Regions from separate parts of the Lysinibacillus sp. SGAir0095 genome, predicted to be linked through region 1. Evidence: riboswitches for the same ligand, from Rfam matches in the RefSeq annotation. Region 1 holds a riboswitch; each other region holds the start of a gene.
What was found. A riboswitch is a leader RNA that binds a small molecule or an ion and turns the genes downstream of it on or off. The one in region 1 is predicted to bind thiamine pyrophosphate.

Region 1 (10,850 bases):
TCACTTGTACCCTTTTGTTCAGTGAAAAGAATTTTAAATAACTTAGGGACTCTTTTTAACTCACTCATCGGAAACGCCACAGCAATTGTAGCGACTGTTCCGACAATTATTATTAGAAAGGCCGCAGGGTTAATTAAAATACTTAAGCTTGCACCTTTTACAACCATCCCGACAAATACAGCAATTATTCCGAGTACGATTCCGACTAACGTTGATATATCCATATATGTTCCTCCAAATCTTCTACTATTCTTTTTTTCGACAAATAATTTATTTTTTTTACAGTCATATGACAGATTGATTGAAACAAGTTAAATATATTTCAAAATTTCTACAAACTTTTAAATTCCTTTAACTAAATAGATATTTTTTTCTATAAATGGTATTAACATTTAGTTTTTCGCGGGACATAAATTTTTTTCATACTGCTAGCTTTACTGCTTTTACTCATAAATTTTATGAAAAGGCTAACGCTTCTCAGTCCTTCATGAAATTGGCAAGATATTTTTTCGTTCCATCTTACAATTCATAAAAGATATATAGTATAATAGGTTCCAAGACAATTGTTAGTTTAGAAAGGAGTCTTTCAACAATGGGTATGTTTATTTCAACTGTAGCTGGCTTTTTCGTTGTGTTAATGATTGCAATGGCAATGTTCATTCACTATTTACGTGTTGGATTAGATTCTAAATCTTCAGTACGAATCGATCCAAAACCAACAGAAAAATTCTAAAATATTAAGTCAACAAAATTCTCTAACGAGTTTTGTTGACTTTTTTCGTATATAATGAATTTGTATAAATATATGAATAGGAGTTGAGTGAATGATGGGAACTTCTTTAAATGAAATCCTAAGCTTTAATGAGTCCTTTGTTAAATTCAAACAGTACGAGCCTTACATTACATCCAAATATCCTGACAAAAAATCGGTGATCTTAACTTGTATGGATACTCGTCTAGTCGAATTACTGCCTAAAGCAATGAATTTGAAAAATGGTGATGTCAAAATAGTAAAAAGTGCAGGAGCTCAAGTCAGTCATCCTTTCGGAGCTGTTATGCGAAGCATATTAGTAGCTGTGTATGAATTAAAAGCCGACGAGGTTTATGTAATCGGACATCATGATTGTGGCATGAGTGCCATAGATCCAGAAGTAATGATTCAGCATATGGTTGAACGTGGAATCAATGAAGATATTTTTAATACGGTTAAATATTCTGGAATCGACATTGTTGACTGGCTTCGAGGGTTTGGGGATGTTTCGACAAGTGTTTTAAAAAGTGTTGATATGATTCGTAATCATCCTTTGATGCCAAAAATGACACCGGTTCACGGACTTGTCATCGATCCGAATACTGGTAAATTAGATTTACTTGCTGATGGGAATACCAATTTAAAGGAAAGTGAAACAGAAACACTCCTTTAAGAAATAAAGAGGGCTACCTACCTAAATACAATTGCACTAAAACAAATTGTATGATAAGCAGGATAGCCCCATTTTATTTTCTAAGATCATCTTGAAGTAAAGAATATAAATAATGATCTTCCCAGCTCCCATTAATATACAAAAGCTCTCTTAATAAACCTTCCCGAACAAATTGGGCATTTTCCAGTACTTTAATGGAACCTTCATTCTTGGGTGATACATAAGCCTCAATCCGATGCAGCTTCACATTATGAAATGCAAATTTAATAACTTCTTTTATCGCTTCAGTTGCAATCCCTTTACGTGTATACCTTTCATCAATTGAGTAGCCGATAAATGCACTATTGTATGGAAGCCTCTTAATGGCATACAAGGATATATGTCCAATTAATGCATTGCTGCCTTTGGGATAAATCCCAAATGAGAATTCCCGATTTGCACGAAGTAAATGAATACTTTCTAATATTTTCTTAAATTGCGCCTCTTCAGTGTAAAATTCTTCTTCATGAAGCGGCTCATGTATGGACCAGAAAAATTTATTCCTTCTCATGAGTTCAGCTAAACTTCTAGCATCGGACTCTACAAAGGTGCGTAATAATAAGCGATCCCCCTCAATCTTTACCAACTTATCACCCTTTTTATGTAATAAATTCAAAAACTTTTTCACCATCACAAAAGTACCCTAAAGCCTTTCTTGAAGTATCTTACGACTAGCCATGTTTCCATTATTTTGCACATTATCTATTTCTTTAATTCAAGCTTCTTTTATTAATTCCTTCTTTCAAAATTAAAAATTAGTAATCGTTAATCCTTTTTGTCCTGCCGCCTGCTTTAAATGAGTAATTGTTTCTCTTAATACTTTTATGCGAGCATAATGCTTATTATTTCCTGAAATCAAAACCCAAGGTGCGTTAAAGGAATCCGTTTTCTCAAACATTTCATTAGCACATTCCACATACTCATCAAACTTTTCACGATTACGCCAGTCTTCAGCGGTCAATTTCCATGCCTTCATCGGATTAGTTTGACGCTCATTAAAACGGGCCAATTGTTCTTCTCCATCCATTCAAATACAATTATTAGACTAAATTTATTTTTAAGAGAAATTGTTGAATATTAAGCATTTCATATTGGAGCTTTTCTAGTTCTTTTTTGTATTCTTATTTATCGATTGTTATATTTAAGTCTAGAGCTTCAATTCTTTGCATCACGTTCACTCCTAAATATCTTTATTATTATTGTATGTTAATGGAAAATGTTGTTCAAAGCTTTGTTAATGTATATAATTTTATAGAAAGGAGAGGAATGAATGAGTCGACTAATCTTATTATTTACTTCGGTCATTGTAGCCACACTCTTTACACTAAATGCATTTTGGCTACAATTAAATGGGCATTCAACAATAGATATCATAAATCGATTGCCATTATTATTTGCACCAGCAAATTATGTTTACTACATATGGATTATTATTTTCATATCTCTTTTCCTTTGGATTTATCACTATATCAAGTACCGACGGACTGACCTCTTTATTACGAATTTTCAAACGATATTGTTCATAGTCGTAGTGATTCTTCAAATTGCCACACTTTGGAGCTGGCATAGCGATTATTTCGTTTTATCAACTGTACTTTTATTCATACAAGTTGTAACGTTATTCGTACTTTATTATTCTTATCCGTTGAAAAAAGAGATGCTTACAATACGAATACCCGTTTCGATTTACTTTAGTTGGTCAACCTTCTTACTGATTTTAAATTGCTGTTACCTTTTAGTAGAATATCAATGGTCAGGTTTTGGAATAAGTAATGCTCTTTGGGCCGTGATTCTAATGACCTTTGGAACAGCCATTGCACTACATCTGAGATTTCATCATTTTGATATTGCCTATCCAGCCGTGTTTATATGGTGTTATATCGGAATTGCAGTTCAAAACGGTTTTGACGAACTTTTAGTTACGACAGCAGCTCTATTCTTAGCAGGCGTTATGATTGTGGGCCTGTTCCTAATAAAAAAGAATCCTGTACACTTGAAATAACCTCAAGTGCCAGGATTCTTTTTTAGTCCTCAATTTGTGTAAGAATAATCGGTTTATCTTTTGTAACAACAATCGTATGTTCAATCTGGGCAACAAGGGATTTATCTGGTGTGATAAATGTCCAACCATCTCCCGCTTCCACAATATGCTCCGCTTTTTCGGAAATAAATGGTTCTACCGCTAACACCATTCCTTCTTTCAGGATGGTAGTATCCCAAGCATCAAAATAGTTTAATACATGTTCTGGCTTTTCATGTAAAGCACGCCCTACACCATGACCAGTTAAATTCATAATCACTGTTAACCCATTATCTCTAGCTTCACGTTCTACTGCTTTACCAATTTGATTTAGTTTTGATCCCGCTTTAACTTTTGTCATTGCTCGTTCAAATGCAGATTTTGCTACTTTACAAAGCTTTTCTTTTTCAGGGTGACCATCTCCCACAACAAAAGAAATTCCTGTATCTGCAAAATAGCCATCGAATGAACCAGATACATCAATATTTACCATGTCACCTTCATTTATAACTCTAGAACCGGGAATACCATGTGCTACCTCGTGGTTGACACTAATACAAGTAAAGCCAGGGAAATCATACTCCCCTTTAGGACCTGAAATTGCTCCTGCTTCTTCAAACATACGGCCGCCAATTTCGTCTAATTCCTTTGTTGTAATACCTGGTTTTGTTGCTGCTTTCATGGCATCACGAATTTCAGCACAAATTCGTCCAATCTTTTTTAACGCTGCTAACTCTTCACTTGTTTGTACAATCATCTTAAATGTTCCTTCTTCCTATTTACATATCTCTATATAATATACCACAATCATAACAAATTATTGGGCATGTAATCTTGAAGAAGGGCTTTTGAATTCAAATATTATAATACGTTCTTTAGCCAACATATAATTCACAAATATAAATTTTGATTTAGTGTTCCTTAGGTGAGTAGCCTGAGTACACACGAAGCTCGAGCCAATTTGGGATAGCAATGTGTTTCATCCACCTTATGAATCGCATCTCACTTCCATCTCTCCCTAACAATACGTTTCCTCGACGGTTTAATAAATTGAAAAAGACGACCTTAATTACTTCTGGTCGTCTTTGTCATTTATTTTGTTTGTAAAAGTCTTGGGGCTGCAGTGAAAATTAATGAACCTACGATGGCTGTTAGGATGATTGCTGGAATCATATAAGAACCATTATAAATTATTGTATATAGCCAAACATTTTGATCGCCTGCGTATTCACTAAAGAAAACAGCACCGGCAATTGCATGTGCTGCGTAGCGCAATAGTCCGCCAACTACTATCCCCAATACAATATAAAGGGTAATGTTTTTCTTATTAACTTCATGAGCTGCTCGAAGAATTTGTTTTCGGAATATGCCTGCAAGACCTACAACTGAGAATGCTACTCCATAATCAAGTAACGCTTGAACCCAATGTAAGATGTAAGCTCCAAAACTCATTTGTAAAACACCAATTAGTAAGCCTGTGGTAATACCTGCTAAGATTCCCCAACGCACCGCCATGATGAGGATAGGTAACATTACAAAGCTAATGGAGCCACCTTGAGCCCAGAATTTAAATGAAATTTGGTCCAGTACCAGACCAATACCCGCAAAAATCGCAATCTCAACGAGCATTAATAGTTTTTTATTGTTCATAACAAATCTCCTCTCTTTAATTCAATTGGAACCTAAGAGAAGGATAGAAATCCTAATAATATAAAGTCTAGATTTCTCCAAAAATAAAAATGGCGCCAGGACAGAGCCTAAACGCCAATTGGAGTCGGTTTCTATCCACATCCCTACGCAAGTACTAGCTTACAGGTTCAAAGAGTTAATGCAACAAGTGCATAATCTCAGCTGACTTCATCAGCTCCCCTTGTGGTAAATACATTTTGTTTAATTGTTAGAACATTACTAATTGTATCAAACTATATGTTTTTTTCAACTAGAATATGAATACGAATCCTTTATATTGTCAATCACTTCCATATATAATTAAAAATTATAACGAGGTGAATACATGGAAAATAATAATAAAATACTTTCTGCCATTTGTTATGTTAGTTTATTGTTTGCACCTTTTTTATTGCCTATTATCGTTTACTTCGTCATTAAAGATAAAGAAGTAAAGTACCATGCAAAACGCGCAATGCTATCACACTCCATTCCCACAGTTCTTTCTATTCTTTTAGTTATCTTGGGGTTAATCGGCGTATTTTCTATGAACTATGACAATATGAACGGATACATTATGAAGATGTTCATTTTGATGGGAATTTATTTTGCTATCACGATCGGAGTGATCATTTGGAATTTAGTTCAAGCCTATCGAGTTTTCCGGGTAGGTTTCTAAAGTACCTTTTAAGGGTATAGTTCTTATAAAGGTGAAGGAGTGCATTATCTATGAAATTGGGAAAAACCATAAAAACGATTATGAAGGTGGCACCAATTGTATATCCCATAATCAAAAAAGTAATGGATAAGAAAAAATCATCAAGGACAGGCTATAAAATAAACGGCAGAGACTACTAAGGTCTCCGCCGTTTTTTACTTAAGCAGAAAGGACGTTTTACTATAGCCCTCTTTTAATTTTTCGACCTGTAAAATGGCAGGAATTGCTGCTTTCAACTCGGATACGTGTGAGATAACGCCAATGATTCGTCCGGATTTTTGAAGATCAATCAATGTATCAATTGCTTTCATTAGGGATTCTTCATCTAAGGAGCCAAAACCTTCATCGATAAACATCGTATCGATTTTCACATTCCCTCGGAAGCTTTGAATTACATCCGCCATTCCTAGAGCCAGACATAAGGAAGCATTAAACTTCTCTCCACCGGATAACGATTTAACATCTCGCGATTGACCTGTATACGTATCGTACACATCTAGGCTTAAACCACTTTGGCGTCCGTGGGATTCCTGTCTATCTGAACATTGTAAATAATATTGTCCATTTGATAGATTTTTTAATCGAATATTGGCCGCTTCTGTAATTTGTTCTAAATAACCCATTTGTACATATCGTTCAAAGGATATTTTTTTACCATTTTGACCGCGCAATAGATTGTATAAATCGATTATTTGACTAGACATCTCCTCAAGCTGGAATATCTTATCTGCAACGTGATCTAATTTCTCGGAGAAGTCTATGGCTTGGCGTTCATATTCGAGTGAGCGATTAAGTGTTTGAAGCGTATTTTCATATTCGAGCTTTAATGTATTTAACGCCTCTTCAATTTTTGCTAAATCTACTTTTTCTTTTCCTTCCAGCTCTTCACTCTCTTGCTCAACTTGAGTAATTATTGTATGAAGCACTTTCGAAAACTCCATATATTGATTCTGGAGATGATTAATTTGGAAATCATCTCGAATAGCAGACTCAAAATGCTTATAGTTCTCAAAGGCAGCTTCATGCATTGCCCGTTTAAACTCTTCTTTTGCTCGGTGAAGCTTTTCTTCAAGATTCTCAATTTGTTTTGCTGTTTGGTTTACAACTTCTTCTGTTGTAGCAACATACTTCTCCACCTCATGTAAATGCTTTTGCACCTTTTCCCATTGAGAAAATAAAGTTAGCTTATGCTGTTCAGAATCTGCAATTGCCTTGTGTAATTGTGAAATATGCTGTAATTCACTTGGTATAGACTTTTGCTGTTCTGTTAAAACTGTACTTTCCTTTAAAAGTTGTTCTTTCGTTTGATGGTGTTTTCCTTCTAGCTGTCTTTGTCTTCCTTCTAATTGTTCAAGTACTAATTTCAACTGTTTTTGATTCTTTTTATAGGCTACTAGTTTTGCATCGTCATTTTTCAGTTGCTCAATTGTTAGATTCAAATTATTGAACTGTTGAACAAACTGCTGTTCTTTTTCTGGTGTTGCATGATGTCTTTCAAGCTCTTGTTCACATTGAGTTACTCTTGCTTTAAGGGCGCTTATATTTGCTTCATCTCTATACTTCTTTTGCTCAACTTCGGCAAGACTTGCCTTTAACTTTTTAATAGTTGCTTCATCAACAATCTCAGTATGTTCAGCAAGGATCTGCCCATGTTCTTTGCTGCCGCAGACAGGACAAGGTGACCCAGGAACTAAACTAGCTGCTAGTCGTGATGCCTGGTTCGTTAGCCATTTTCCTTCTTCTAATTCGTAAGTTTCTTGTGCAATCTCGTATTCTTTTTCCACTTGATTTGCATTCGCTTGTAGGCCATTCAAGTCATTTTTCAACTGATTATAGTTTGAAAATAGGTTAATCACTTCTTTTAAGTTACTTTGCTGTTCTAGAAGCTCCTTGAAGTTTTCCGTTTTCTCTTCTAGCTGTTCGATTAGCTGGTTAAGCTGAACATCTTTTTCCTTTTCCCCATTAAACTCTTGCTCAATTTTTGCTAAAGCAGTTCGAGCGTCCTTTTCAGCAAGCTGTAGAGACTGAACCTTTTTGCTTAATGCTTCAATTTGTTCATAACGCGGTAATAATTTTTGAAGATCATTTAAATGTTGAGCTGCATGATCACGTTCCTGTTGTTTAGCACTCTCTATCTCAAACGCTATATTTGCTTCCGACAGATTCTTTTTAGCCACTTCTAAGCTTTGCTTTACACTTTCTAAATGGCTTTGCTTTTCCACCTTTTCTTTGTGTAATGCATGGCATTGTTGATTTAATGGCTGAATCTTGCTCGCACGAATGGCCGCTTCATATTCATTTTTCATTTGTTCGTGAATTGGTTTTTGTTGTTCTAATTCTTTAAGCTTTTGCTTTTTCTTTTCATAGTTATCAATTCGGTCATTTATTGCCTTATTATGTACAAATAGATTGTACTGTTCATCATGTTTTTTAACGGCTTTGGCATAGAGTTTTTTGTCTTCTACAATTTTTTCTTTATAATAATTAATTTCCTCATCCAGTGCATCTTGAATTTGATAGACATTTGACTCTTGCGCTAAGACAGCAAACAATAAGGAATCTCTTTTTGGCAAGGTTCCTTCAATTTGAGCGATATAGCTATTTTTCAAAGTACGGGCACGATCTAATTCTGTCTCTGCTTTTCGTTTCTTTTCCTCAAGCTTTTGAGTCATTTCACCATAACGATTGGTTTTGAAAATTTTACGTAAGATTTCTTCTTTATTATCTGATTGCGAGGTTAATAGCTTACGGAATTCCCCTTGCGGAAGCATGACAATTTGATTGAACTGATCATAAGATAATCCAATAAGTTCCTCAATTTTTTGATTGATATCCGTTACTCTTTGTCGTTCCACCGAAGCTACTTCTTGTCCATCATTTTGCAATTCAAACAGCTCATATTTCTCCCCGGTAGCTGTTTTCCGCCCTTCCTTTACATGTGAAAGCTGGCGTAAAACACGGTAGGTTTTCTCATGGATCTCAAACACTAATTCAACCGCAGTGTGAACTGAATCTTCGGCAAAGTCACTTCTTAATGTTTTCGTCTCTTTACGATCCTGTCCACTTCCAAAGCCATATAAAGCAAAGCAAATGCCATCAAAGATCGTTGTTTTGCCCGCTCCTGTAGAACCTGAAATGACAAATAATCGGTTGTCTTTTAGCTCCTTGAAATCAATAACTTCCTCACTTTTATATGGCCCAAAAGCTCTCATTGTTAGTTTAATTGGCTTCATCTTGCTACCACCTCTTTCGTTTCACGTTCTTCACTTAGCAGCTCCTGTAAAACCTCTTCAAACAATTGCTGAGCTATTTCACTTGGCTCCTGTCCTACTATTTCTTTATGGAAAGCCTTAAATAGGCTGAAGTCATCCAACTGCTCTCTTCGAACAATAGCTGCTTCCCCTTCAATTGTTTCTCTTGGAAGTGCTTTACGCTCGACATGCATTGCATTTGGATAAACTGTACGAATTTGCTCCATTGCACCTACCACTGGCGTTTTGTCGGTTAATCGAACAAATACATAATCCTCGTTTACAGGTGTTCTTAATATCTCTTGAATGGAGCCTTCAACAATTCTTAAATCTCTTCTTGGTTTAAATGGACGCTTCTCGATTGAAACTTGTCCTTCTTGGTCTAACTCTACAATTAAATAACCCTTTTCATGATTCTCTTCCGAAGACGAATATTTTAAAGGTGATCCTGAATAGCGGATTTTTTCATTTAACACATAATGTGCTTTATGCAGATGTCCCAGTGCTGTGTAATGGAATGAATTAAAGTATTCCGCACTTACACACTCCGATCCGCCAATTGCTAATGGTCGCTCTGAGTCACTAGTATTTTCTATTTTTTCACCATACGGGGTTACAAAGGCATGTCCAATAAATACATGTCTTTTGGAGTTGTCCATCTTTTCTTCTATCTTTTCTACTATTTTTTTCATCGCATCATCGTGGGTACTAATGGAGTCGTCCTCAAATAAACTTTTCACTGTAGAAGGTTCAGCAAAAGGTACTAAATGGAAATGAACATCTCCAAACCCATCATTTAGAATAATAGGTTCTAGATTCTTTATATCTCCCGAAATGTGCAAGCCCGTTTCCTTCATCAATTTGCTTCCAAATTGAAGTCGCGTCGGGCTATCATGATTTCCCGCAATACTTAGCACAGGCACTTTACGTTTCAACACGATTTCTGCTAATATCTCGTCCAATAAATCAACAGCTTCCACCGGAGGAAGTGCACGGTCATATAAGTCGCCAGCAATAATTACAGCATCTGGTTGTTCTTCATCAATAGCTTGCAAAAATTGCTCCAATACATAGCGTTGGTCGTCCGTCATATATACACCTTGTACCAGCTTTCCTAAATGCCAATCAGCAGTATGAAATAGTTTCATTACACTAAAACCTCCATTTGAAATGTTTTTTCTATTATAACATCTTTCGATAAAAAAAGACTGATTTCTACGAACAAGCATTCGTAAAAATCAGTCGTATTTTCAATGTAAATTTTGGTTATTACTCAACTTTTCGTTGGGCCACCATTAAAATGCCCAATTCCCTTTTCGGAAGATTGGTTGCTCTGTTCCATCTGGCAATATACCATCAATGTCCATTTCTCCACTACCTATCATGAAGTCAACATGAGTAATTGACACGTTAATCCCTAGAGCTTCTAATTGGCCTTCCTCAAGATCTTGACCACCTTCAAAGCATGTTGGGTATGCTTCACCGATTGCTAGATGGTTTGAGGCATTTTCATCAAATAAAGTGTTGTAATATAAAATTCCTGATTCTGAAATCGGCGACTTGTGTGGAACTAAGGCCACCTCACCTAAGAAGGAAGACCCTTCATCTGAAGTGATTAATTCTTGCAGTAAATCATTTCCTACTTCAGCACGTGCTTCAACAATTTTACCTTTTTCGAACTTTAAAGAGAATTGATCAATAATATTCCCTTGATATGCTAAAGGCTTCGT
Region 2 (10,850 bases), 470 kb from region 1:
AGCGGAAATTTATGCGCAGCTTATTAAACGAACTTTACCAATAGGAAATCGTAAAAGCTCTGAAGGGAATGGTTTCCTCGAACTTAACTTAGTTGAAAAAATTCAAGAGATGATGACTGCAACACATATTTAGCAACCCCGCAATTATTTAGAGCACATTTCATAAGAAAATGTGCTCTAATATTGATTGATACGTTATTGCTATACTTATTTACCTTCTGTAGATTGAAAATAGATGTTAGTTAGAAAAGATGCCTTACCTAATCCATAACAAGTCCACCGTCTACCACCAAATTTTGTCCTGTGATTGCTCGCCCCCACGGTGAAGCAAAAAATAGGGCAACATCTGCTAATTCTCTCGGAGTTGTAACCTTTTGCAACGGTGTAGAAGATTCAATGATTTGGAAAACTTCTGCTGTTGTCACTTTACTTGCATCAGTTTGCTTTAGAAGCCCCCCAGACATCATATTCACCGTAATACCATAAGCACCTAACTCTTTGGCCATATTACGAGTAAAGCCGACTAATGCCGCTTTGGCGGTCGTATATTCATGGTAGGCTACAACAGGATTCTGAAAAAGATTCGTCCCTATATTAATAATCCGCCCAAAGCCAAGTTCCTTCATATCATTTAGACAGGCTTGAACACTATTTAGAGCACCCTGAATTGTTCCTTCGAATTGCTTATTATAATCAGCCCAGCTGAGCTCAAAGGCATTTTTTTGTGTAAGCGGATTAAACTCAAAATCAATCAGTGCATTATTTACAACCGTTGTGATAGGTGTATTAAAGTATTGTTTCGCTGAATCCACCATTTGGATGACTTCTTGACGATTCCGTATATCTGCTCGCAAAGCAATTACCTTATCCCCTAACTCTTTGGCCAAATCCTCAGCCTTTTCCTGACTCTGATAATAGTTAATAACGACATTTGCCCCTTCCATTACAAATGCTCTAACAAGTTCTTCACCAACACCTCTACTTGCACCTGTTATCAACACAGTTTGTTCATTTAGTTTCATTCCCATTTCCCCCACTTAGAGCCTGAATTGTTTTTTCTATATTTGGACTTTCACAAATGACTGAAATGACAGATACTCCATCAGCACCGCTTGAACGAACTTCAGCTGCATTCTTTTCATTGATTCCACCAATCCCTACTATCGGAAAATTGGGATACTGACTTCTTGCCTTTTGCAAAAAATCAACTCCAGCAGGTGGTTGTGCATCTGTTTTGGATTTCGTTGCATAAATGGGACCAATACCCACATAATCTGCACCACTTTTAACAGCTAGCTCCATCTCCTGTTCATTATGTACAGATACACCGATGATTTTATTTTTCGCTCTTGCCCGAAATTCGGTAATTGCCAGATCATCCTGCCCAACATGAATACCATCAGCATCTAGCTTTAATGCCAGTTCGACATCATCATTCACAATAAATGGCACGCCATATGCCTTACAAAGCTTCTGGCATGCACGTGCAAATGACTCAAGTGCTTCACCAGTTAAACTGCCTTCTCCCTTTTCACGAAGCTGGAAGCACGTAATCCTTGCTTTCAGTGCTTTTTCTAGCGTTTCTAGTGGTTCCGAAGAATTTAGTGTCCCCATTATAAAGTACACATTTAAGCTGTCACGATTCATGGACTATTACCTCGCAATGCCCATTTGCCCTCTTATACGCAAAATGATTTGTCGGGCCATGTCCATTTCCAATCGATAAAGGAATAGAAATGGCTAAATGTATGAATTTCTTTGCTTCAATAATGGCCTCCTCTATCGTTAACCCTTTTGCTAAACCCGCTGTAATGGCTGCTGAAAAGGTACACCCGGTACCATGCGTATCCTTCGTTTGGACACGTGGTGTCATCATTGTAAAGAAACCACCGTTCCAATAAACAGTGTCCGCAGCAAATTCTCCAGCTAAATGACCTCCTTTCATCACTACATACTGCACGCCCATTGCCAATAGCTTTTTCGCTGCTAGTTCGATATCTTTGGCATTACATATAGACATCCCTGTAAGTGTCTCTGCTTCGGGAATGTTCGGCGTACAAATTGTCGTCAGCGGAAGTAATTTTGTTTTTAGCGCCATCACTGCTTCCTCTTGCAATAAACTCGCTCCTCCTTTGGCAACCATGACTGGATCAACGATAAGGGGAATATTTTGTCCTTTCATCACATCTGCTACAATCTCAATGAGTTCAGCAGAAAAGAGCATGCCTGTTTTAACTGCTTGAACATTAAAATCTGATAGTACAGCATCTAATTGTAGTTTCAAAAATGCAGGTGCGACTTCAGAAATTCCATGGACGCCAAGTGTATTTTGTGCTGTGAGGGATGTAATGGCTGTGGTACCAAATACACCAAGCTCCTGAAATGTTTTGACATCGGCCTGAATTCCCGCGCCTCCTCCAGAATCTGAACCGGCAATTGATAAGGCTATCATTGGCATCCCTCCGCTAATTTTTGGAGTGTATTAATGAATTTGAACTGGAATGTCCCTAACTCTTTGCCACTTTGTTCACTTGCTTCTTTATATTGTTTTAACGTAGAAGCCAAATCCTGCATTGGTTGCTCGCTACTTGCTAATACTGCTGCGCAAATAGCACTTAATAAGCAGCCTGTTCCAGTCACACGGGTTGCATATACATTTCCGCCATGTACTTGTATAATGTCTTCCCCATCAGTCACTAGATCAGCCTCACCTGTTACAACAACGATGCATTTGTACTTCCTTGCAACCTCTTTTGCCACTTGGATTGTGTCCATATCACCCTTGCCACTATCGACACCACGAGACTCCCATGCGACACCGTAGATTGAAGCCAGCTCTCCTTCATTACAACGAAGTACATCGATCTTAATCTGTTCAAGGAGTTGCATAACGACATTTTTACGGAAGGGTGTTGCCCCAACGCCTACAGGATCTAGAACAACTGGCACACCGCATTCATTTGCCTTTTTCCCGGCAACAAGCATTGCCTCACTGGTGCGGGTATTGACTGTCCCAATATTTAAAAGCAAAGCACCTGCTATCGAAACCATATCTCCTACTTCTTCTACTTCATCTGCCATTACTGGTGAAGCCCCGATAGCCAGTAAACCATTGGCTGTAAAATTCGCTACAACATAGTTCGTTATACAATGAACAAGTGGTTTTGCGTGATTAATTTTCGTTAGCATAGCCTCTCACCTCTTCCATCTAGTTTTGTTGCATGCATGGCATTTTGTCCTTGTCCATCTGATTCTGTTTGAAATTTCTTCAAAAAATGCATCTCCTTGTCCTCCTTTTAGTGATTCCAAGAGCAAAAAAGCCTCTACTTTAGATAGTAAAGGCCAAAAAAAGGTAGACTACACCCTTGATTGCTCCCTACGTCAGTCTTAACTGTCAGGTTCTAAGGGTCAGGTTTTAACCTTCTCAACACGAATGTGTCCCCCCGCAATTAAAGTAATTTTGCAAAAGAAAAGCTCTCCTCGAAAAAAGGAGAGCATACAAGCACATAGATAATTTGTACGTTGCTCCCTACGCCCGTATTAACGGATCAGGTTCTAAGGGTCAGGTTTAACCTTCTCAACACGAATCGTGTCCCCCTGCAAAACATTTAATTAAATTCTATATTACACGAAATTAATGAAAAATCTATATTTGTTTGAAATATTAGGTGATTTTTACCATTAACAATGAAAAAATATATCGTCCTTAAAACCTCATTTCCATAAAAAAAGACCCCCAAAGCAAATGCTTTGAGAGTCTTGAAACGCCAAAATTAACGTTTTGAGAACTGAGGCGCACGACGAGCACCTTTAAGACCGTATTTTTTACGTTCTTTCATACGTGGGTCACGAGTTAGTAAACCTGCAGATTTAAGTGCTGGACGGAAATCTGGGTCAACTGATAGTAACGCACGAGCGATACCGTGACGGATTGCACCAGCTTGACCTGTGAATCCACCACCGTTTACGTTTACAAATACATCATAGCTACCTTTAGTTTGAGTTGCTTCTAATGGTTGGTTGATGATTAAGTGTAAAGTTTCGAATGGTAAGTACTCTTCGATACTACGGTTGTTGATAACAATTTTACCTTCGCCTGGTACTAAACGTACGCGAGCTACTGAGCTTTTACGGCGACCTGTGCCGATATATTGAACTTGTGCCAAGGGTATATCCTCCTCTTAATAATTATCCGCGAAGCGTATAGCTTTCCGGTTTTTGTGCTGCATGTGGGTGTTCTGCTCCAGTATAAACGTTAAGTTTACCGAACATTTTACGTCCTAAAGAGTTTTTAGGAAGCATCCCTTTAACTGCTAATTCGATCATTTGTGTTGGGTATTTGTCTTTCATTTCGCCAGCTGTACGTTGTTTTAAACCACCAGCGAATTGAGTGTGACGGTAATAAATTTTACCTTCTAATTTGTTACCTGTTAAATGAATTTTGTCAGCGTTGATTACGATAACAAAGTCACCTGTGTCTACGTTTGGTGTGAATGTTGGTTTATGTTTACCGCGTAAGATAGCAGCTACTTCAGAAGCTAAACGTCCAAGCGTTTGACCTTCTGCGTCAACTACTAACCATTTACGATCTACTTCGTGACCTTTAGCCATGAATGTTGTACGCATTTATATATCCTCCTAATCGATTCGATTACCGTTATTTTTCATTAGTATACACTTATAAGTTTCGGGGCTTATTTGTGGTGGTAATGAAAATACCATATGTCATCTTATAATATATTTACACATAAGTCAAGAAAAAAAGCAACACACCTGGACGTGTTGCTTATTTATTTTAGCACACATATCTAAGTACGTGTATGACCAGATTTTGGGCGTTCTATGTCTCATTTTTATAGAAAACTTTCTCAAGGTAGAGACCCTGTGGTGGTGCGGTTTTACCCGCATTTCCGCGATCCATTGAAGCAACAATTTTCTTTAAGTCTCCTGCTTCTTTCTTCCCTATACCAACTTCCCACAAGGTACCGGCAATGATTCGTACCATGTTATATAAAAAGCCGTTACCTTCTATGACCATATGAAGCTCTTCTCCCTGCCAGGAGAAGTTCAATGAATGAACAGTACGAACTTTATCTACTACACTTGTATTCGCCGCACAGAAGCATGAGAAATCATGGGTACCGATAATATATTGTGCAGCAGCCTGCATATTATCGATATTCGGCTTCACCCCATTGGTTTCAACCGTATAGTGTCTACGAAAAGGACTTTGCTCTGATTCGCAATTCCAAATGTATCTATACCGTTTCCCCGTTACACTGTATCTAGCATGGAAATCAGCCTCTGCTTCCTCTACTGCTATCACACGGATATCTCGAGGCAATTGGACATTTAATGCTTTTTTATAACGATCCAGTGGAATTGAAAGCGATGTATCAAAATGAATCACCTGTCCAGTTGCATGCACACGGGCATCCGTGCGACCACTCGCAGTTATTTTAACTTTCTCGCCTTTATGCATTTTCGATAATACAGTTTCAATTTCAAGCTGAACAGTTCTTTCCCCTGGTTGAACCTGATACCCTGCAAAAAGAGTACCATCATAGCTAATCGTTGCTTTTAAACGTCTCAATCACGTCACCTCAAACTTATCCCTAATTACGGTAAAATACCAATAATGCCGTCATAATGACAAATACAACTAAACATACTGTGTCGCGCCAATCCCATTTTAACTGGCGATATCGCGTCCGTCCTTCTCCTCCACGATATCCTCGTACCTCCATAGCTGTTGCTAAATCCTCAGCCCGTTTAAAAGCACTGACAAAAAGCGGTACTAAAAGTGGCACAACAGCCTTCACACGATCTTTTAAAGGCCCGGCACTTAAATCCGAACCACGTGCCATTTGCGCTTTCATAATTTTATCTGTTTCATCCATTAATGTCGGTATAAAGCGAAGGGCAATAGACATCATTAAAGCTAATTCATGGACAGGCAGTTTTACCTTTTTTAAAGGGTTTAGCAATACTTCAATCCCATCTGTTATCGAAATAGGTGAAGTCGTCAAAGTCAAAATAGATGTCATAAATACAAGTACCAGGAAACGTATTGAAATAAATATCCCTTGTCTTAACCCTTCCTCATAGACTTTAAAGAAGCCAAGTTCAAGGAGAATGTCCCCTTCTCTAGTAAATAGAATATGAATTAAGAACGTAAATACTAATAGAATCATCACCGGCTTTAAACCATTAATCAAAAAGTATAAACGAATACGAGACATTAAAATAACAAGCAAGGTAAATGCTAATAGAAACGCATAGGTAATGATGTTATTCGCTAAAAAAACTACTAAGATAAAAGCAAAAACAAAGATTAGCTTAGAGCGAGGATCTAATCGATGTACAAATGAATCACCAGGTATATAACGGCCAAAAATCATTTTTTCCATCATTTAGCATCACGCCCCTCTCGTATGGCATGTGCAACTTCCGCTGCCAGTTCTTCCTCTGTTAAGCAAATTTTTGAAAGTGACTTATTCATTAACTTTTCAATCTTTCTTTGGAAACGGACAATATGCGGCAGTTCTAAACGATATTTTTCAAGAGTATCCGCATCCGAAAAAATTTCACTTGGTGTTCCGTTCAGTACACTATGACCTTCATGCATAATCGCGATTTTGTCCGCGTAGCGTGCCGCATCTTCCATACTATGAGTAACTAGTATCGTCGTTAACCCACGTTCTTTATGAAGGGAATAGAACATGTCCATAATCTCTTTTTGCCCACGGGGGTCAAGACCAGCTGTCGGCTCATCTAAAACGATAACCTCAGGATCCATTGCAAGCACACCAGCAATCGCCACACGACGCATTTGGCCACCAGACAAATCAAAGGGTGACTTGTTTAAAGTTTCCTCTGGTAAGCCTACTAGCTTAATTAGCTCGCGTGCCCGTTCTTCAGCTACTTGTTCGGACACTCCAAAGTTCATGGGTCCAAACATAATATCCTTTAGAACGGTTTCTTCAAATAATTGATGTTCAGGAAACTGAAAAACAATGCCCACCTTTTGGCGAACTGGCTTTAGCTCCTTCGCTTTCTTCCCGGCTTCAATTACACGTTCTCCGATATGTACTTGTCCTTTTGACGGCTTTAAAAGGCCATTAAAGTGCTGAAGGATGGTAGACTTCCCCGATCCTGTATGTCCTATGATTGCCTGATAGGTTCCATGAGGAATTGTTAAATCAACACCAAATAAAGCATATTTTTCAAAAGGTGTCCCCATCGAATAGGCGTAGCTTACTTGTTGAAGTTTGATGTCCATAGATCATTCACCAACTCTTCTTCTGTCATATGTTGTCCTGCTAATAACACACCATTTTCTTTGAAAAGGTTTGTCATTCGCATAGCAAAAGGTAGCTCTAAACCAAATTCCACCAACTTGTCACCAAGTGCAAAGATTTCAGTAGGCGTTCCTTCAGCATACTTTTTCCCATCATTCATAAATAACACACGATCAGCAAACAGTGCTTCCTCTACATCATGTGTAATGGAAAGAACAGTTAAACCAATTTCTTCACGTAGTGCACGAACTGTTTTTAATACCTCATCACGACCTTGTGGATCGAGCATGGATGTCGCCTCATCTAAAATCAGGAGCTTTGGTCGCATAGCAAGAGCTCCTGCGATTGCAACTCGTTGTTTTTGTCCACCAGATAAATGGTGAGGCTCATGGTTTAAAAACTTGTCCATCTTTACTTGCGCAAGTGATGAATGAACACGTTCAACCATATCTTTATAGGGTACTCCACTATTTTCTAAAGCAAAGGCTACATCATCTTGCACAGTAGCACCAACAAATTGATTATCAGGATTTTGGAAAACCATACCGATATTTGAACGGGTTTCCCATAAGTTCTCTTCTGTTAAAACATTTCTCATCACACGAACTTCTCCCTCTTGTGGAAAGAGTAATCCGCTTACTAGCTTGACCATCGTTGATTTCCCAGAACCGTTATGTCCGACAATCGCGATCCATTCTCCTTCGTTTATCGAAAACGAAACATTTTGAACAGCTTTTCGAAGCTCCGGGTTATCTGGTGTATATGAAAAACTTACATTATTAAACGATAAAATCTCGGTCACTGATCTTTGCTCCTCTCTATCTCTACTAACTAAATTACACTGTTTTAGACAGCAATGCTACCTTTTCGTATAAGGTGTCATATATATAAATAAGGTACGTTTACAAATCAGCAAAACAACGCGATTGAAACGTACTTTATTTTTGTATATGTAATTTTAAAATACCTTAAGTACAGCAGATAGACTCCAGCCGTTTTTAAGAAAATAAAAAAGCGCGCACCTCATTCAGAGAAATGCGCTTTACTTCTACATTTGTAACAAGAACACAGCTGCTCAATTCCGTGCTCTTTTTGAATGAGGTGCGGAGAGCTAGACGAGACGCCATCAACAAGTGATCCGCTCATTATAACGCTCAAGCCATTTTATTGTCGTATAAATCATTTAATAAAAATAGAGGGGTCCGGGTTCAACCGGTGAACCGGACACCCTCCTACCTGTTTACATAAGAAATCAAATATTAAACTAATTCGATAACTACTACAGGTGCACCGTCACCACGGCGAGGTCCTACTTTAAGGATACGAGTGTAACCACCTTGACGCTCAGCGTAACGTGGTGCAACATCATTAAATAACTTTTGAAGTGCAAATGAAGTTGTTTCGTTACCTTCAGCATCAGTAGTTGTTACTAATTCACGACGGATAAATGCAGCCGCTTGACGACGAGCATGTAAATCTCCACGTTTACCTAAAGTAATCATTTTATCAACTACAGAACGTAATTCTTTCGCACGTGCTTCAGTAGTTTCGATGCGTTCGTTGATGATTAAGTCAGTAGCTAAATCACGTAATAACGCTTTACGTTGAGAACTTGTACGACCAAGTTTTCTGTAACCCATGGATGTTCCCTCCTTTAATCTAGAATGCTATAAGTAAATTCACTTGATTAGTCTTCTTTACGTAATCCTAAACCAAGTTCTTCTAATTTAGCTTTTACTTCTTCTAGTGACTTACGACCAAGATTACGTACTTTCATCATGTCGTCTTCTGATTTATTCGCAAGTTCTAATACCGTATTGATACCAGCGCGTTTTAAACAGTTATAAGAACGAACTGAAAGATCTAACTCCTCAATCGTCATCTCTAAAACTTTTTCTTTTTGATCCTCTTCTTTTTCGACCATGATTTCAGCAGTTTGTGCCTCATTCGTTAAGCCTACAAAGATATTAAGGTGCTCAGTTAGTATTTTCGCTCCGAGCGATATCGCCTCTTTTGGACCGATGCTACCATCTGTCCACACATCAAGTGATAACTTGTCGAAATCAGAATTCTGTCCAACACGAGTGTTCTCTACTTGAAAATTAACGCGTGAAACTGGAGTGTAAATAGAGTCGATCGGGATCACGCCAATAGGAAGATCCTCACGTTTGTTTTGATCAGCAGGAGTATATCCACGGCCACGACGAGCGTACATACGCATACGTAAATGACCATTTTTAGCGATTGTTGCAATATACAAATCTGGATTCAATATTTCAACGTCACTGTCATGTGTGATATCAGCAGCTGTAACCGTTCCATCACCTTTCACATCAATCTCAATAACTTTTTCTTCGTCAGAGTAGATTTTAAGTGCAAGTTTTTTGATATTCAAAATAATTGAAGCAACATCTTCTACTACGCCTTCTACAGTTGAGAATTCGTGTAATACACCATCAATTTGAATAGATGTAACAGCAGCCCCTGGTAATGAAGACAGAAGGATACGACGTAAAGAATTACCCAAAGTGTTTCCGTATCCGCGTTCAAGCGGTTCTACAACAAACTTGCCATATTTGGAATCTTCGCTGATCTCAACAGTTTCAATCTTTGGTTTTTCAATTTCGATCATTCAATTTACCCTCCTTCAAAACATCGAATGTATAGGTTCATAACATCATAATAGTCAAAATTTATTGACTTTATAAGATTTGCACAAGATTTTGTTTTGTACAAGCAATGATGAACTCAAAAAGTACTTTGAGATGCACCCATTACACACGACGACGTTTTGGCGGACGGCAACCGTTATGTGGTACTGGAGTAACATCTTTGATTGCAGTTACATCTAAACCAGCAGCTTGAAGTGCACGAATTGCAGCTTCACGACCAGCACCAGGACCTTTAACAGTTACTTCCAACGTCTTCAGACCATGTTCAACGGACGCTTTTGCAGCAGCTTCAGCAGCCATTTGAGCAGCATAAGGAGTAGATTTACGTGAACCTCTGAATCCAAGCGCACCAGCACTAGACCAAGATACTGCGTTACCTTGCATATCTGTAATCGTTACGATTGTATTGTTAAATGTAGAACGGATGTGAGCAATACCAGATTCGATATTCTTTTTCACACGACGTTTACGAGTTTGTTGTTTACGAGCCATGTTAAGAAGGAACCCCCTTTACTTATTATTTTTTCTTGTTCGCTACAGTTTTACGAGGACCTTTACGCGTACGCGCATTGTTTTTCGTATTTTGACCACGAACAGGTAAACCACGACGGTGACGGATACCACGGTTACAACCGATTTCCATCAGACGTTTAATGTTAAGTGAAATTTCGCGACGTAAGTCACCTTCCACTTTGTAAGTATCTAATTGTTCACGAATTTTGTTTAACTCATCTTCAGTAAGATCGCGTACGCGAGTGTCTGCGTTAACACCAGCAGCAGATAATACTTTTTGAGAAGTAGTTTTACCAATTCCGTAAATGTAAGTTAATGAAATTACCACGCGTTTGTCGCGAGGAATGTCAACTCCAGCAATACG
Region 3 (10,850 bases), 1.3 Mb from region 1:
ATCAGTGAACCCATGGCAAGAATAAAGCCTAAGATAAACACAAAAAATGAATTCCGGAACGCTTTTAATTCGATTAACTTATCCAGTTCATCTGCAAATTTTGGTTCCCTCTCTTTTGTTGTCATTCTAAAGACAATATTAAAAAGAATACTGATGATAATATGTGCCACGATTGAAAACACTGTCAGAATAAGTACGAAAGAACTCCAATAATGAAAGGTTTCCATCGACTCCAGACCCTCTTCAGGGTAACGCGGGTACATATACAAGCAATAGGATACAAAAATAAGGATGGCACTAATCAATGATACGATGCTCTTCTTTTCTTGATAGGTCATCTCTTCACCTCCCATGTATACTTCATTTTACATCATGTAAAGTTTGTTATACATATTGTATGTTGAACCATACAAAAAGTTAACTACAAATTACATTAGTTTTCCAAAGAAATTTCTTCTGCTATTTGTTCAACAAAAAAAGGAGTTGCCTCATATGTAGTTTGAGACAACTCTTTTTAATTGAAATATAGTACTTTATTTAATTTTATAGTTTCTTTCCCAAAATTACTAAATCTCTTTTTACTCCGTCCAAAGTAGCCACTTCCGGGAGATGCGCCCATCTATCGAAGCCAAATTTTTCAAATAAGCGAAGACTTGGTTCGTTATGGCCAAAGATGAAACCTAGTAAAGTCTCAACTCCACAGCTTGGCGCGACCTCTATTACTTTGGATAATACTGTTTTTCCAAGGCCATGTCCTCTAAAATTTTCATCTAGGTAAATGCTAACCTCTGCAGTTGCTTGATAGGCAGGTCTTCCATAAAAGTCTTGAAGGCTAACCCATCCACAGATTTCCCCACTTGTTTCCACTACCCATAGAGGTCTTTTAGAAGGGGTATGCTCATGGAACCACTTCAATCGATCTTCAACCGTTACCGGCTCAGTGTCTGCTGTGACCATTCTGCCTGAAATCGTTGAATTATAAATCTCTACAATTTTCGGTAAATCTTCTAATGTGGCGTCGCGAAATGTAATTTCTAGTGTCATAAAATCTCCTCTTCCAAGTTTTAAATTCATGTTAATTCTATTTACACCGGATTACAATAAAATCTTTCACAAAGATTTGCAAAAGAAAAAGTGCTTCTAAACTTGTAGAAACACTTATCTTCTCATTCTCTTAAAAATGCCGAGATATACAAGAACAAATCCGATAACTTCCAGTAAAACAAAGCTATAGATCATCACTGTAAATCCTACAAAACCGTCCCCTTCATCCATCCCAAATAAAATCCCCGCAATCCAAGACAGTAAAGGTGCGATGGCAACGATGGCCGCTACACCCCATATTAAAAGCTTTTTTTTCGTGGCCTTGTTGCGACTAATATAAACTGCCAATACGATGGCGAGTACTAATATAATGATAGCTATTGGCACTGTTTTTCTCTCCTAAGTTATTTCTTTTTAAGCTATAGATTCTCTTTTTTAATTATATCAAAACTCTTCTATTCCTGTAACATGGTCAACACTTAGAATTCTAATTATGTTCGGGCTGACGCTAGAAGTTTGCCGCCAATTCTATTATTCTCTATCATATTTTAGAATAATATTGAACTTTTATCACAATTATGTCTAAAATAGGAAATGTAAGTTCATATCAAGAAGAATGTAGGGGGGCTGGTTTAGCCAGCTGAGACTGTATCCGTATGATACTAACCCTTTGAACCTGATTTGGTTAACACCAGCGTAGGGAACATTGGCTTCAATTTGATTTTCTTTCATGTTGAAATGAATGTTGGTTACGTCTGGGATGATTTTGATCCTGGGCGTTTTTTATTTCTTCTTTTTATGGATTAATTCATTCTATTGGAGGATTCCCATGAAAAGACTTTACATCTTAGTAATGATGGCAGTTTTCGCGCTTGTTGGCTGCCAATCGAACGAAACAGAAACAGACTCGAACGCTTCTAACGAGCAACCGAAGGAAAATTTAGAAAAAGTAACCGTTGTGTTGGATTGGACACCTAACACGAACCACACTGGACTTTATGTCGCCAAAGAAAATGGCTATTTTGAAGAACAAGGTTTAGAAGTTGAAATCATTCAACCAGGTGATGCAGGTGCCGATCAGCTTGTAGCTTCAGGTAAAGCAGAATTTGGTGTAAGCTACCAAGAATCGATTACGCTCGCTCGAACACAGGATGTCCCTATCGTATCCATTGCAGCTGTGATTCAGCACAATACATCCGGTTTTGCCTCACCAGCAGACAAAAATATTGATTCGCCAAAGGATTTTGAAAATCGAGTATATGGCGGTTGGGGCTCCCCTATCGAACAAGCCGTGTTGGAAACACTAATGAACACTGAAAAAGCAGATATCGATAAGCTAGATATCGTCAATTCGGGTAATGCCGACTTTTTCACAATGGCTAATCAAGGAATTGATTTTGCTTGGATTTATTACGCGTGGACAGGCATTGAAGCTGAACTTCGGGGAGAAGACATCAATATGGTGTATTTAACAGACTATAGTGAAAAACTGGATTACTATACTCCAGTCCTTGCAACAAACGAAAATATGATTGAAGAAAAAACGGAAACGGTGAAAGCCTTTGTAACGGCAGCCTCTCAAGGATATCAATTTGCAATTAAAAACCCGGAGGATGCAGCAGCTATCCTTTCTAAAGCAGCTCCTGAATTAGATACTGAGCTTGTACTAGAAAGTCAAAAATGGCTTGCAGACAAATATCAGGATGATGCACCGCGCTTTGGCGAGCAAAAACTTGAAGTTTGGCAAAATTATGCGGATTGGATGAAAGAAAACGGTGTTTTAGAAGGTGAATTTACCCCTGAAACAGCATTTACAAATGAATTCCTACCGGAAAAAGGAGAATAAAAATGGCAAATTCATTAATTAGTGTACAAATCATTCCAAAAACAAAAGAACTTGAAGATGTAATCCCATTTGTTGATGCAGCAATCGCAATTATCGATGCAGCTGGTGTGAAATATAAAGTTCAGCCCTTAGAGACAACAATGGAGGGGGAACTTTCAGAGCTTTTACTTATCATAAAAAAAATGAATGAAAAAATGATTGAATTAGGTAGTGTCAATGTAATTACTCAGATGAAAATTTTGTACCAACCAACTGGAATTTCGATGGAGACATTAACGGAGAAATATCATTAATGCAAAAGATGGGTATGCATGGAGGAAGGTCGCTTTTCTTCCTCCTCTTTTTATTTCTGCTTTGGGAGCTGCTCATACGAATAACAGAGACACCAAAATGGCTATTGCCTGCTCCAAGCGATGTTATTATAGAGGCTACTACTTTCTTTAGTGATTTTTATGGGCATTTACTTGCTACCATTTATTTATCGATTATTGGTCTGGTTATTGGCTGCAGTGTCGGAATTTCCATTTCCACTATTCTCCATCGATTGCCAAAAGTAAATGAAGTCCTTTATCCACTTTTGATTTTATCGCAAAATATCCCGACGATCGTGTTGGCCCCGTTACTTATTATTTGGTTTGGCTTTGGTCTATTCCCTAAGCTTATTATCATTAGTCTTGTTTGCTTCTTCCCCATTGTTGTAGCAAGCATGGATGGTTTTAGGCAAACAGCACCTGAGCTAAAGCATTATATGAGGATGGTTGGGGCAACAAATAAACAAATCTTTTGGAAACTGGAGCTTCCACATGCCCTTCCCTCCATTTTTTCTGGTTTAAAAATCGCAGCCACATACAGTGTAATGGGCGCTGTAATTTCAGAGTGGCTTGGTGCCAAAAAAGGGATTGGCGTTTATATGACACTTGCTCAATCGTCATTTCGCATTGATCGCGTATTCGTTGCAATAGGCTTTATCATGTTATTAAGTATTTGCTTATTCGGGGTAATCCGTCTTATGGAAAAACTAGTAGTTAAGGGACGAAATGAGGGAATAAAATGAGTCTTACAATAACTGAATTGAACATGGCCTTTGGACATCTACCAGTACTAGAAAAAATGAATTTGCAGGTGAAAACCCATGAATTTGTTGCCATTCTTGGACCTTCCGGCAGTGGAAAAAGCACACTTCTTCAGCTCATTGGTGGTCTTCTAACTCCTGATTATGGAACGATTCAGCTGAACGGTGAAACGATAAATGGAAAAAAGGGCTCGATTAGTTACATGCCTCAGCACCCCTCCCTATTCCCATGGCGTACAGTGCTAGAAAATGTAGTACTAGCAGCAGAGTTGAAGGAAAAACCAGATTATGAGGAAGCAAAACAGTTGCTTGAAAAGGCTGGATTATCAGAGTTTGAATCCTCCTATCCAAGTGAATTATCCGGAGGGATGAAGCAACGAATCGCATTTATTCGAGCGTTGCTCAGCAAACAAAGCCTTCTTTGTTTAGATGAACCATTTTCAGCATTAGATGAATTTACGCGAATCAAGATGCAAAAATGGCTGCTTTCTGTTTGGGAAGAAAACCGAAAATCTATTTTGTTTATTACTCATAGTATTGAGGAAGCATTATTTTTAGCAGACCGTATCTATGTCTTATCCAAAAGGCCGGCACATGTAAAAGCAGAAATCATTGTCCCCTTTTCACGTCCAAGAGATGAGCGTTTACTCGAAGCAAATGAATTCTTCCAATTAAAGCGACAAATTTTCAAGTACATGAAGGAGGAAATCACCAATGATGATTGATGCACATATCCACCTTGACCATTATGAAGAGAAAGATATTGATGAGATATTAAACGGGCTTAGGGTACATCATGTGGAAGCTTTGGTGGCTGTGTCCTTTGACTTGGCCTCTTGCATCAGAAATCATGGCCTTTCTCTAGTAGATAACCGCATAAAATCAGCTTTCGGTTTTCATCCCGAGCAGGACATTCCTTCATTTGAGGAAATCGAGCAGTTATTTTCATGGATGGAAGAGCATGTAGACGATATGGTGGCAGTTGGTGAAGTCGGATTACCTTATTATAAGAAAGTAGAGTGTCAAGAACCTTTAGACTATGAACCTTATATTCAGTTACTAGAGCGATTTATAGCGTTTGCTGTTAAATGGAAGAAACCTATTGTTCTCCATGCCGTATATGAAGATGCACATATTGCATGTGATTTACTTGAAAAGCATCAAGTGACCAAAGCTCATTTTCATTGGTTTAAGGGCGATGATAAAGTATTAAAGCGGATGATAGAAAATGGCTATTTTATTTCAACTACGCCTGATTGTTTATATGAGGATGAAATTCAACAACTTATTTGTAAATACCCTATTGAATTAATGATGGTAGAAACAGATGGACCCTGGCCCTTTGAAGGACCTTTTACCAATATACGAACAGAACCAAAAATGATGGTTCAATCAATTGAAAAAATTGCCCGTCTTCAACAACGCTCTGTTGAAGAAACAAGGAAAATTTTATATGAAAATACAAAAAGATTTTATGGAATTTAAATGAAATGAAGATGTCTTGAAGTACTCTTTTGAGACATCTTTCATTTTATCTTCAAAAAAGACTGGCAATTAGTTACGAAACATAAGTATTTTGTTGTGAGTTAATTTGTTGGAAGTAATTTAGGACTACATCTAATTCTTGACTACATTTAACGGTATCTGGATGAGTCAACCCTTTTGATAATCCAATATCGATCATACGATTCTGTAGAGCTTCAATTTCAACCTTTAAATCTACCAAAGACATCGCTACTTTTCCCATATTAATTCCCTCCAACTTTTATTTTTCAACCCAACGCAACATATAACTATTATATCGAATCAATTTTAATATAATTATCTACCAAAAAATCAGAAATGAATATCACCATACATTCTTATTTCTATATTTTGTAAGCGTAAAAATATAAGAAGACCTTCTTATCAATTCCTATATAGCTCCTATTATGGAAATGATACCCTTAAAGAGATTGAATAAACCAGAATTTTACATAAAAAAATGCGTCAATCTACTTTAGATTAACGCACTTTAATAGAAGCTTGACTCCTACTATCCCTATTTATCTTACTTTAAAAAGGTTTACCTTATTCCTTGTTAAACCATAATGGATCTTTGTCATCGACATCCCCATTATAATTAATGAGAATTTCCTCTCCAGCTTTTATATCTGTATAAGCAAAGAAATCAAAAGTATGATTGTCAAAATTGATTTCATAGATAGCATTTGGTTCATAAGAATGGTTGAACAACATGCCATAGCCAAGAAGCATCGCCGTATGATTAATCCCATACTCAAAAGCGTAGTCAGCTAGTAAAGTTTTTTCAATGTGTTCATGCTGCTCGTTGGGATAGGCGATAACAGGTGCCTCATGAAAAAGCTCACCCTTTTTAATATCCTGTTTAGCAAATACGCCTCTGTTAAATTCTCCATCACTTAATGGAGAGGTTTTTACCTCAATCATTTTGTTCTCCTAATCATCTTTAAAATTTTCTCTCTAACTGTAACATGAATTTGAGTATTGGGGTTCTTTTTAATGCTCTTTTATTGCTTATTTGTTTTTATTAATATGGAATTCATAACACTTCCATCCATTTATTAAAAATGCCTTTATCATTGATCTCTACATCATTTAGGTCTTCCGTGTAAATTTGATAGTTATTTTTCCCATTATTTTTAGCATAATACATCGCTTTATCTGCTGCTTTTATCAACTTTTCTTTGTCTTCTCCATCATTCGGATACATGCTAATCCCAATGCTTAAGGAAATGTTTGCACTATAATCGTTGATTTTATAAGGCTCGGCAACGTACTTAATAATTCGTTCTGCTATTTGTTCGATTTCGTCTTTACCCGTTTCTTCGAACATTACGATAAATTCATCACCGCCAATTCGAGAAATCAGGTCTTCTTCTCTTATACATTGATTTATTCTTGAAACCACATCGATTAACAGTTGATCACCCGCATCATGTCCCAGCGTATCATTAACCTTTTTAAAATCATCAAGATCAATAAACATAATCGAAAAATTATGCTGATGACGCTTTGAACGAACGAGTGCTTTTTGAATTTGTCTGTCTAACATCTTTCGATTCGGTATGTCTGTTAACTCATCGAAGAACGCCATTCGCTGCAGTTCTAACTCTAGTTCTTTCTGTCTCGTTATATCCTCAAACTGACCATTGATTTTCTCCAGCATACCATCCATATTTCTAAAGGGCTGGGCTTTAAATAGAACCCACTTCTCTCCGATTTTAGGATGAATAATCTTCAATTCTTTTCGAACAGGTTTCCCATGTTTCAACTCTCTTAGAGCTTTATTGAATTCAAGAAAATCTTCGTTATGAACGATTTGCTTTAATATATCTTTATTATTATTGAATTCAGTTTGAGTATAGCCGATTAATTTTTCTATCCCTTTTGAAAACATGGCTTGATGATTATTATAGTTATAAGAAAAAAATATCGCTTCATCAAAACTAGTAAAAAATTGCTCATAATCCTCGTATTTAATCGTTAACTCTAATTTCTCTTTTTGTAATTTTTCATTGACAACTTTTATCGAGTCATAAAGTTTAATCGTTGTATCATACTTTCTACCAAAATCCCAGGAAAAGAATATTATTAATATAGTGAAAAATAAACCCGTTATAGAAACGGAATTTGTTAGTGAAAAAAAATAGACAAGATTTACAACTGCTACTACTGCTATTGTACTGGTTACTACTTTTCCTGATATGTTCATGGATTTCTATCCTTCTTTGTTTTACTTCTCTTTTTTCCAAGACATTGAGAATACACCCATTATATCTTGAGTTACGTTCAGATAATACATGAAGCTTAGGTACTTGTAAATAAATAAGTAGCTTGATAATTTTTACAGTAGACTTTCAAGCAAGCAATGAGAATTGCTTTATCTAGTCACCTACCTACTCTTAAAGGAAGAGTACCCATATTCTAAGGATAGTTAGTTGTATGAACCACTTAGGAGGTGTCTATTTTGTATTATTATTATCAGCCCCGCTACCATCCATCGCCTTATAACCAAATTGCGGCTCAGCCTATTGTCAGAGCTTCAATGGTTAATCATAGTCCTATATATCATCAAGGGGCTCAGCATTCTAATCCAATGCATCCGAACTATTCGCAATATATTGCACAACACAATGGCTTGCCTCAGCAACGTAGGCAAAATCAACAACCACCAAATGGATCCCCGTATCCACCTGTAGATCCTGAGCTTTTATACGAATCTGCCAAACAATCGAATAAGCTTATGAAAGAAGCCAGTTTGGTTCTTGATAAATTAGCTTCATCAAAAGAATTTGGTGCAAGATTAATGGACGTTGCCCAACATTCCAATACTCAAGAGGTGGAGCGTCTAATCCATTCAGTTGGCATCACATCCGACTTAAAAATCAATTACAATCCAGATGGTTTAGAGCTTGAGTTTAAATCAAAAGTACAGAATTTGGATTGTTGTCTATTATCCATTTCATTACGCTGGCGTTAAGTTTAGGCATAAAGTCATTGAGTAATTTTGATTTCCATTGGTTATTCCATTAAAAATCGTTTTTCTAAAGGTTTTGTTGGCTATACTCGTAAGAAATGCTTTATTTAAGAGGTGAAACAGATGTGTTACATTTAGGACAAACAACAGTCGAACTTATTTTTGGATTTATCGCATTATTAATTGCTACCAAGATTTTAGGAAAGACACAGATTTCCCAACTAACTCCCTTCGATTTTATCTCGGCCATAGTCCTAGGAGAATTAGTTGGAAACAGTGTGTATGATTCTCACGTAAAAATCTGGTCGATACTATACGCCCTAATTTTATGGACCATCTTAATTTATACAGTTGAAAAATTGACACAAAAGTACAGAGGAATACGAAGAACCTTTGAAGGCAATCCATCTATCCTCATTAAACAAGGAAAAATTGATCGACAGCAGTTAAAACACAATCACTTGGATATTGACCAATTGCAACAAATGCTTAGACAGCAAAAAGATATTTTCTCCATTAGAGAAGTTGATTATTTGATTTTAGAGCCTAATGGACAAATCAGTGTACTGCGGAAGCCAAAATATGAATCGCCTACGCTTGAAGATTTGAGCTTAAAACAAAAGCCTGTGTATCTCCCAATTACATTAATAAGTGACGGCAAAGTGGTTCTAGATAACCTAAGAGAATCTGGACACGATGAAGAATGGCTTCTTAATCAGCTAAAAAAAAGAGATATCACCAGGTTTGAAGACGCATTGTATGCCGAGTGGGTTGAGGATGAGGGGTTTTTCTGTTTAAAGATGAATGGACAATAAGCGCAATTTCACCGTTTAATTAGATTGCATGACTAAAGCAAACTAAAAAGTCGTTTTCTTTTATAAACGACTTTTAATTTGCTATGTTTTATTATAGGAAACTCACAAGATACATTCCGATCATCCACCCTAAAATCCCGCTTACTATTCCCGAAACTATTAGTGCCAGACCTTGAGAATCCGCTTCATAGTCACGTCTTAATACGATTCCAATGCATATGGGGATAAACATGAGTAACGGTGCCATTAAGTTACATGTTAACAATACTACTGATAGCCACCCAAGTGTTACAAGAATTCTCTTACCACTCTTTTCTGCAGCATTTACCAAGCTGATCAACTCCTTAAATATGTATTTTTATATTTTACCATTTAATTACAAACATTATGATGGTTTATTTTAAGCTTTTATGAAGAAAAGCTCCCATATAAATTAAAAAGGAACGCAATCCTAATGGATTAACGTCCCTCTGTAAACATTTTATTTCTTTAAAATGGGTTTTAAATCTGTTGAGCCTTTAATCATTTCAACAATAAAGACAAATAATGGGATTCCTATGACTAATCCCCATGCACCGAATAATAATTCCCCCACCATCAAAACCATGAACGTAAAGAAAATCGGTAATTTCATTGTGATAGAGTAGAGTTTTGGGTTTAAGATATAGGATTCAATCGCATGGATAATCATCACAATTCCGAAGATGTAGATTACATATATAAATCCACCGATTTGGAAAGCGATGATTGAAAGCGGGATGAGTGAGATGACTACCCCAATAACAGGCATCAAGCCCAAGAAGAAAATCATGATTGCTAATCCTAAGATATTTGGAAACCCTAGTATTAATAAACCAATAACTGTTAATACAGTGTTTATGGTTGAAATCATAATTTGTACTTTAATAGCTAGACCAAAAGTATTTAAAAAACTATTCCCAAAAAGAACAACTTGGTTATAAACTTTTTCTGTTTGATTGGTTTTAAAGGACTTACAAAAAATTTTGATTTTATCAATCTCTAAAATAAAGAAGAAGCTTAATAACAGTGCCATAAATGCTTCCAATAAAAATGTACTGATATCCCCTATTTTATCTAGAATGGTTCCACCAATATCCTTTAAAATCCCTTCCATATCAAGGTTCAGTATAAAACCATAAATTTTTTCGGGAATGATGTCCCGGTACAACTCAATATTGAAGGAAGAGCTTTGAACAATGATTGCAGACAATTGGTGCATGGCAGAAGGTAAATAACGATATCCCGTTGTGCCAACGACAGCTAAAATGAGCAAATACATGAGCATTAATAATAGTTTCGGCCGTTTTAATGGCTCAGGTAAGATATGTAGTACCTTTACAAATATCGTATAGGCTAAATATGTGATAATAAATGTTAACAGTAAAAAATTTAATGCATTCGCAAAAAAGTACAGGAGACCGATAATGAAAATCATAATGATCCACTTTAAATTTACTTTATCCCTTAACCAACTCATTTTCTATCTCCTTCATTTCACAACTAAAGCCCAAAAAATCCTATTCGAATAAAAATACGCAAATCTGCATTTTCAAG

Region 2: it holds a riboswitch for thiamine pyrophosphate, as region 1 does, so the genes downstream of both, thiM (hydroxyethylthiazole kinase) here and thiT (energy-coupled thiamine transporter ThiT) in region 1, are expected to answer to the same signal.
Region 3: it holds a riboswitch for thiamine pyrophosphate, as region 1 does, so the genes downstream of both, C1N55_RS03130 (ABC transporter substrate-binding protein) here and thiT (energy-coupled thiamine transporter ThiT) in region 1, are expected to answer to the same signal.

Annotation. Positions count from the first base shown of each region.
Region 1 is NZ_CP028083.1:3,487,637-3,498,486, forward strand. Features, by position in the region: gene motA (flagellar motor stator protein MotA) at 1-224, opposite strand, end outside; gene C1N55_RS20625 (hypothetical protein) at 593-733, shown strand; gene C1N55_RS17265 (beta-class carbonic anhydrase) at 825-1,424, shown strand; gene C1N55_RS17270 (GNAT family N-acetyltransferase) at 1,498-2,049, opposite strand; gene C1N55_RS20830 (polyphosphate kinase 2 family protein) at 2,212-2,472, opposite strand; gene C1N55_RS17280 (hypothetical protein) at 2,734-3,465, shown strand; gene map (type I methionyl aminopeptidase) at 3,488-4,240, opposite strand; gene thiT (energy-coupled thiamine transporter ThiT) at 4,576-5,133, opposite strand; TPP riboswitch at 5,257-5,364, opposite strand; gene C1N55_RS17295 (magnetosome magnetite crystal formation protein family) at 5,498-5,830, shown strand; gene C1N55_RS17300 (AAA family ATPase) at 6,025-9,102, opposite strand; gene C1N55_RS17305 (exonuclease SbcCD subunit D) at 9,099-10,268, opposite strand; gene C1N55_RS17310 (aminopeptidase) at 10,416-10,850, opposite strand, start outside.
Region 2 is NZ_CP028083.1:3,954,351-3,965,200, forward strand. Features, by position in the region: gene C1N55_RS19415 (S8 family peptidase) at 1-133, shown strand, start outside; gene C1N55_RS19420 (3-oxoacyl-ACP reductase) at 261-1,022, opposite strand; gene thiE (thiamine phosphate synthase) at 1,009-1,647, opposite strand; gene thiD (bifunctional hydroxymethylpyrimidine kinase/phosphomethylpyrimidine kinase) at 1,637-2,452, opposite strand; gene thiM (hydroxyethylthiazole kinase) at 2,449-3,189, opposite strand; TPP riboswitch at 3,357-3,455, opposite strand; TPP riboswitch at 3,510-3,609, opposite strand; gene rpsI (30S ribosomal protein S9) at 3,774-4,166, opposite strand; gene rplM (50S ribosomal protein L13) at 4,189-4,626, opposite strand; gene truA (tRNA pseudouridine(38-40) synthase TruA) at 4,841-5,593, opposite strand; gene C1N55_RS19455 (energy-coupling factor transporter transmembrane component T family protein) at 5,616-6,413, opposite strand; gene C1N55_RS19460 (energy-coupling factor ABC transporter ATP-binding protein) at 6,410-7,282, opposite strand; gene C1N55_RS19465 (energy-coupling factor ABC transporter ATP-binding protein) at 7,258-8,103, opposite strand; gene rplQ (50S ribosomal protein L17) at 8,561-8,941, opposite strand; gene C1N55_RS19475 (DNA-directed RNA polymerase subunit alpha) at 8,989-9,933, opposite strand; gene rpsK (30S ribosomal protein S11) at 10,076-10,465, opposite strand; gene rpsM (30S ribosomal protein S13) at 10,491-10,850, opposite strand, start outside.
Region 3 is NZ_CP028083.1:613,744-624,593, reverse strand. Features, by position in the region: gene C1N55_RS03145 (hypothetical protein) at 1-338, opposite strand, end outside; gene C1N55_RS03140 (GNAT family N-acetyltransferase) at 544-1,044, opposite strand; gene C1N55_RS03135 (hypothetical protein) at 1,159-1,431, opposite strand; TPP riboswitch at 1,655-1,764, shown strand; gene C1N55_RS03130 (ABC transporter substrate-binding protein) at 1,874-2,890, shown strand; gene C1N55_RS03125 (thiamine-binding protein) at 2,893-3,183, shown strand; gene C1N55_RS03120 (ABC transporter permease) at 3,183-3,944, shown strand; gene C1N55_RS03115 (ABC transporter ATP-binding protein) at 3,941-4,687, shown strand; gene C1N55_RS03110 (TatD family hydrolase) at 4,677-5,447, shown strand; gene C1N55_RS03105 (aspartyl-phosphate phosphatase Spo0E family protein) at 5,521-5,709, opposite strand; gene C1N55_RS03100 (SET domain-containing protein) at 6,033-6,410, opposite strand; gene C1N55_RS03095 (sensor domain-containing diguanylate cyclase) at 6,523-7,695, opposite strand; gene C1N55_RS03090 (YuzC family spore coat inner layer protein) at 7,951-8,463, shown strand; gene C1N55_RS03085 (DUF421 domain-containing protein) at 8,586-9,275, shown strand; gene C1N55_RS03080 (hypothetical protein) at 9,367-9,606, opposite strand; gene C1N55_RS03075 (AI-2E family transporter) at 9,757-10,773, opposite strand.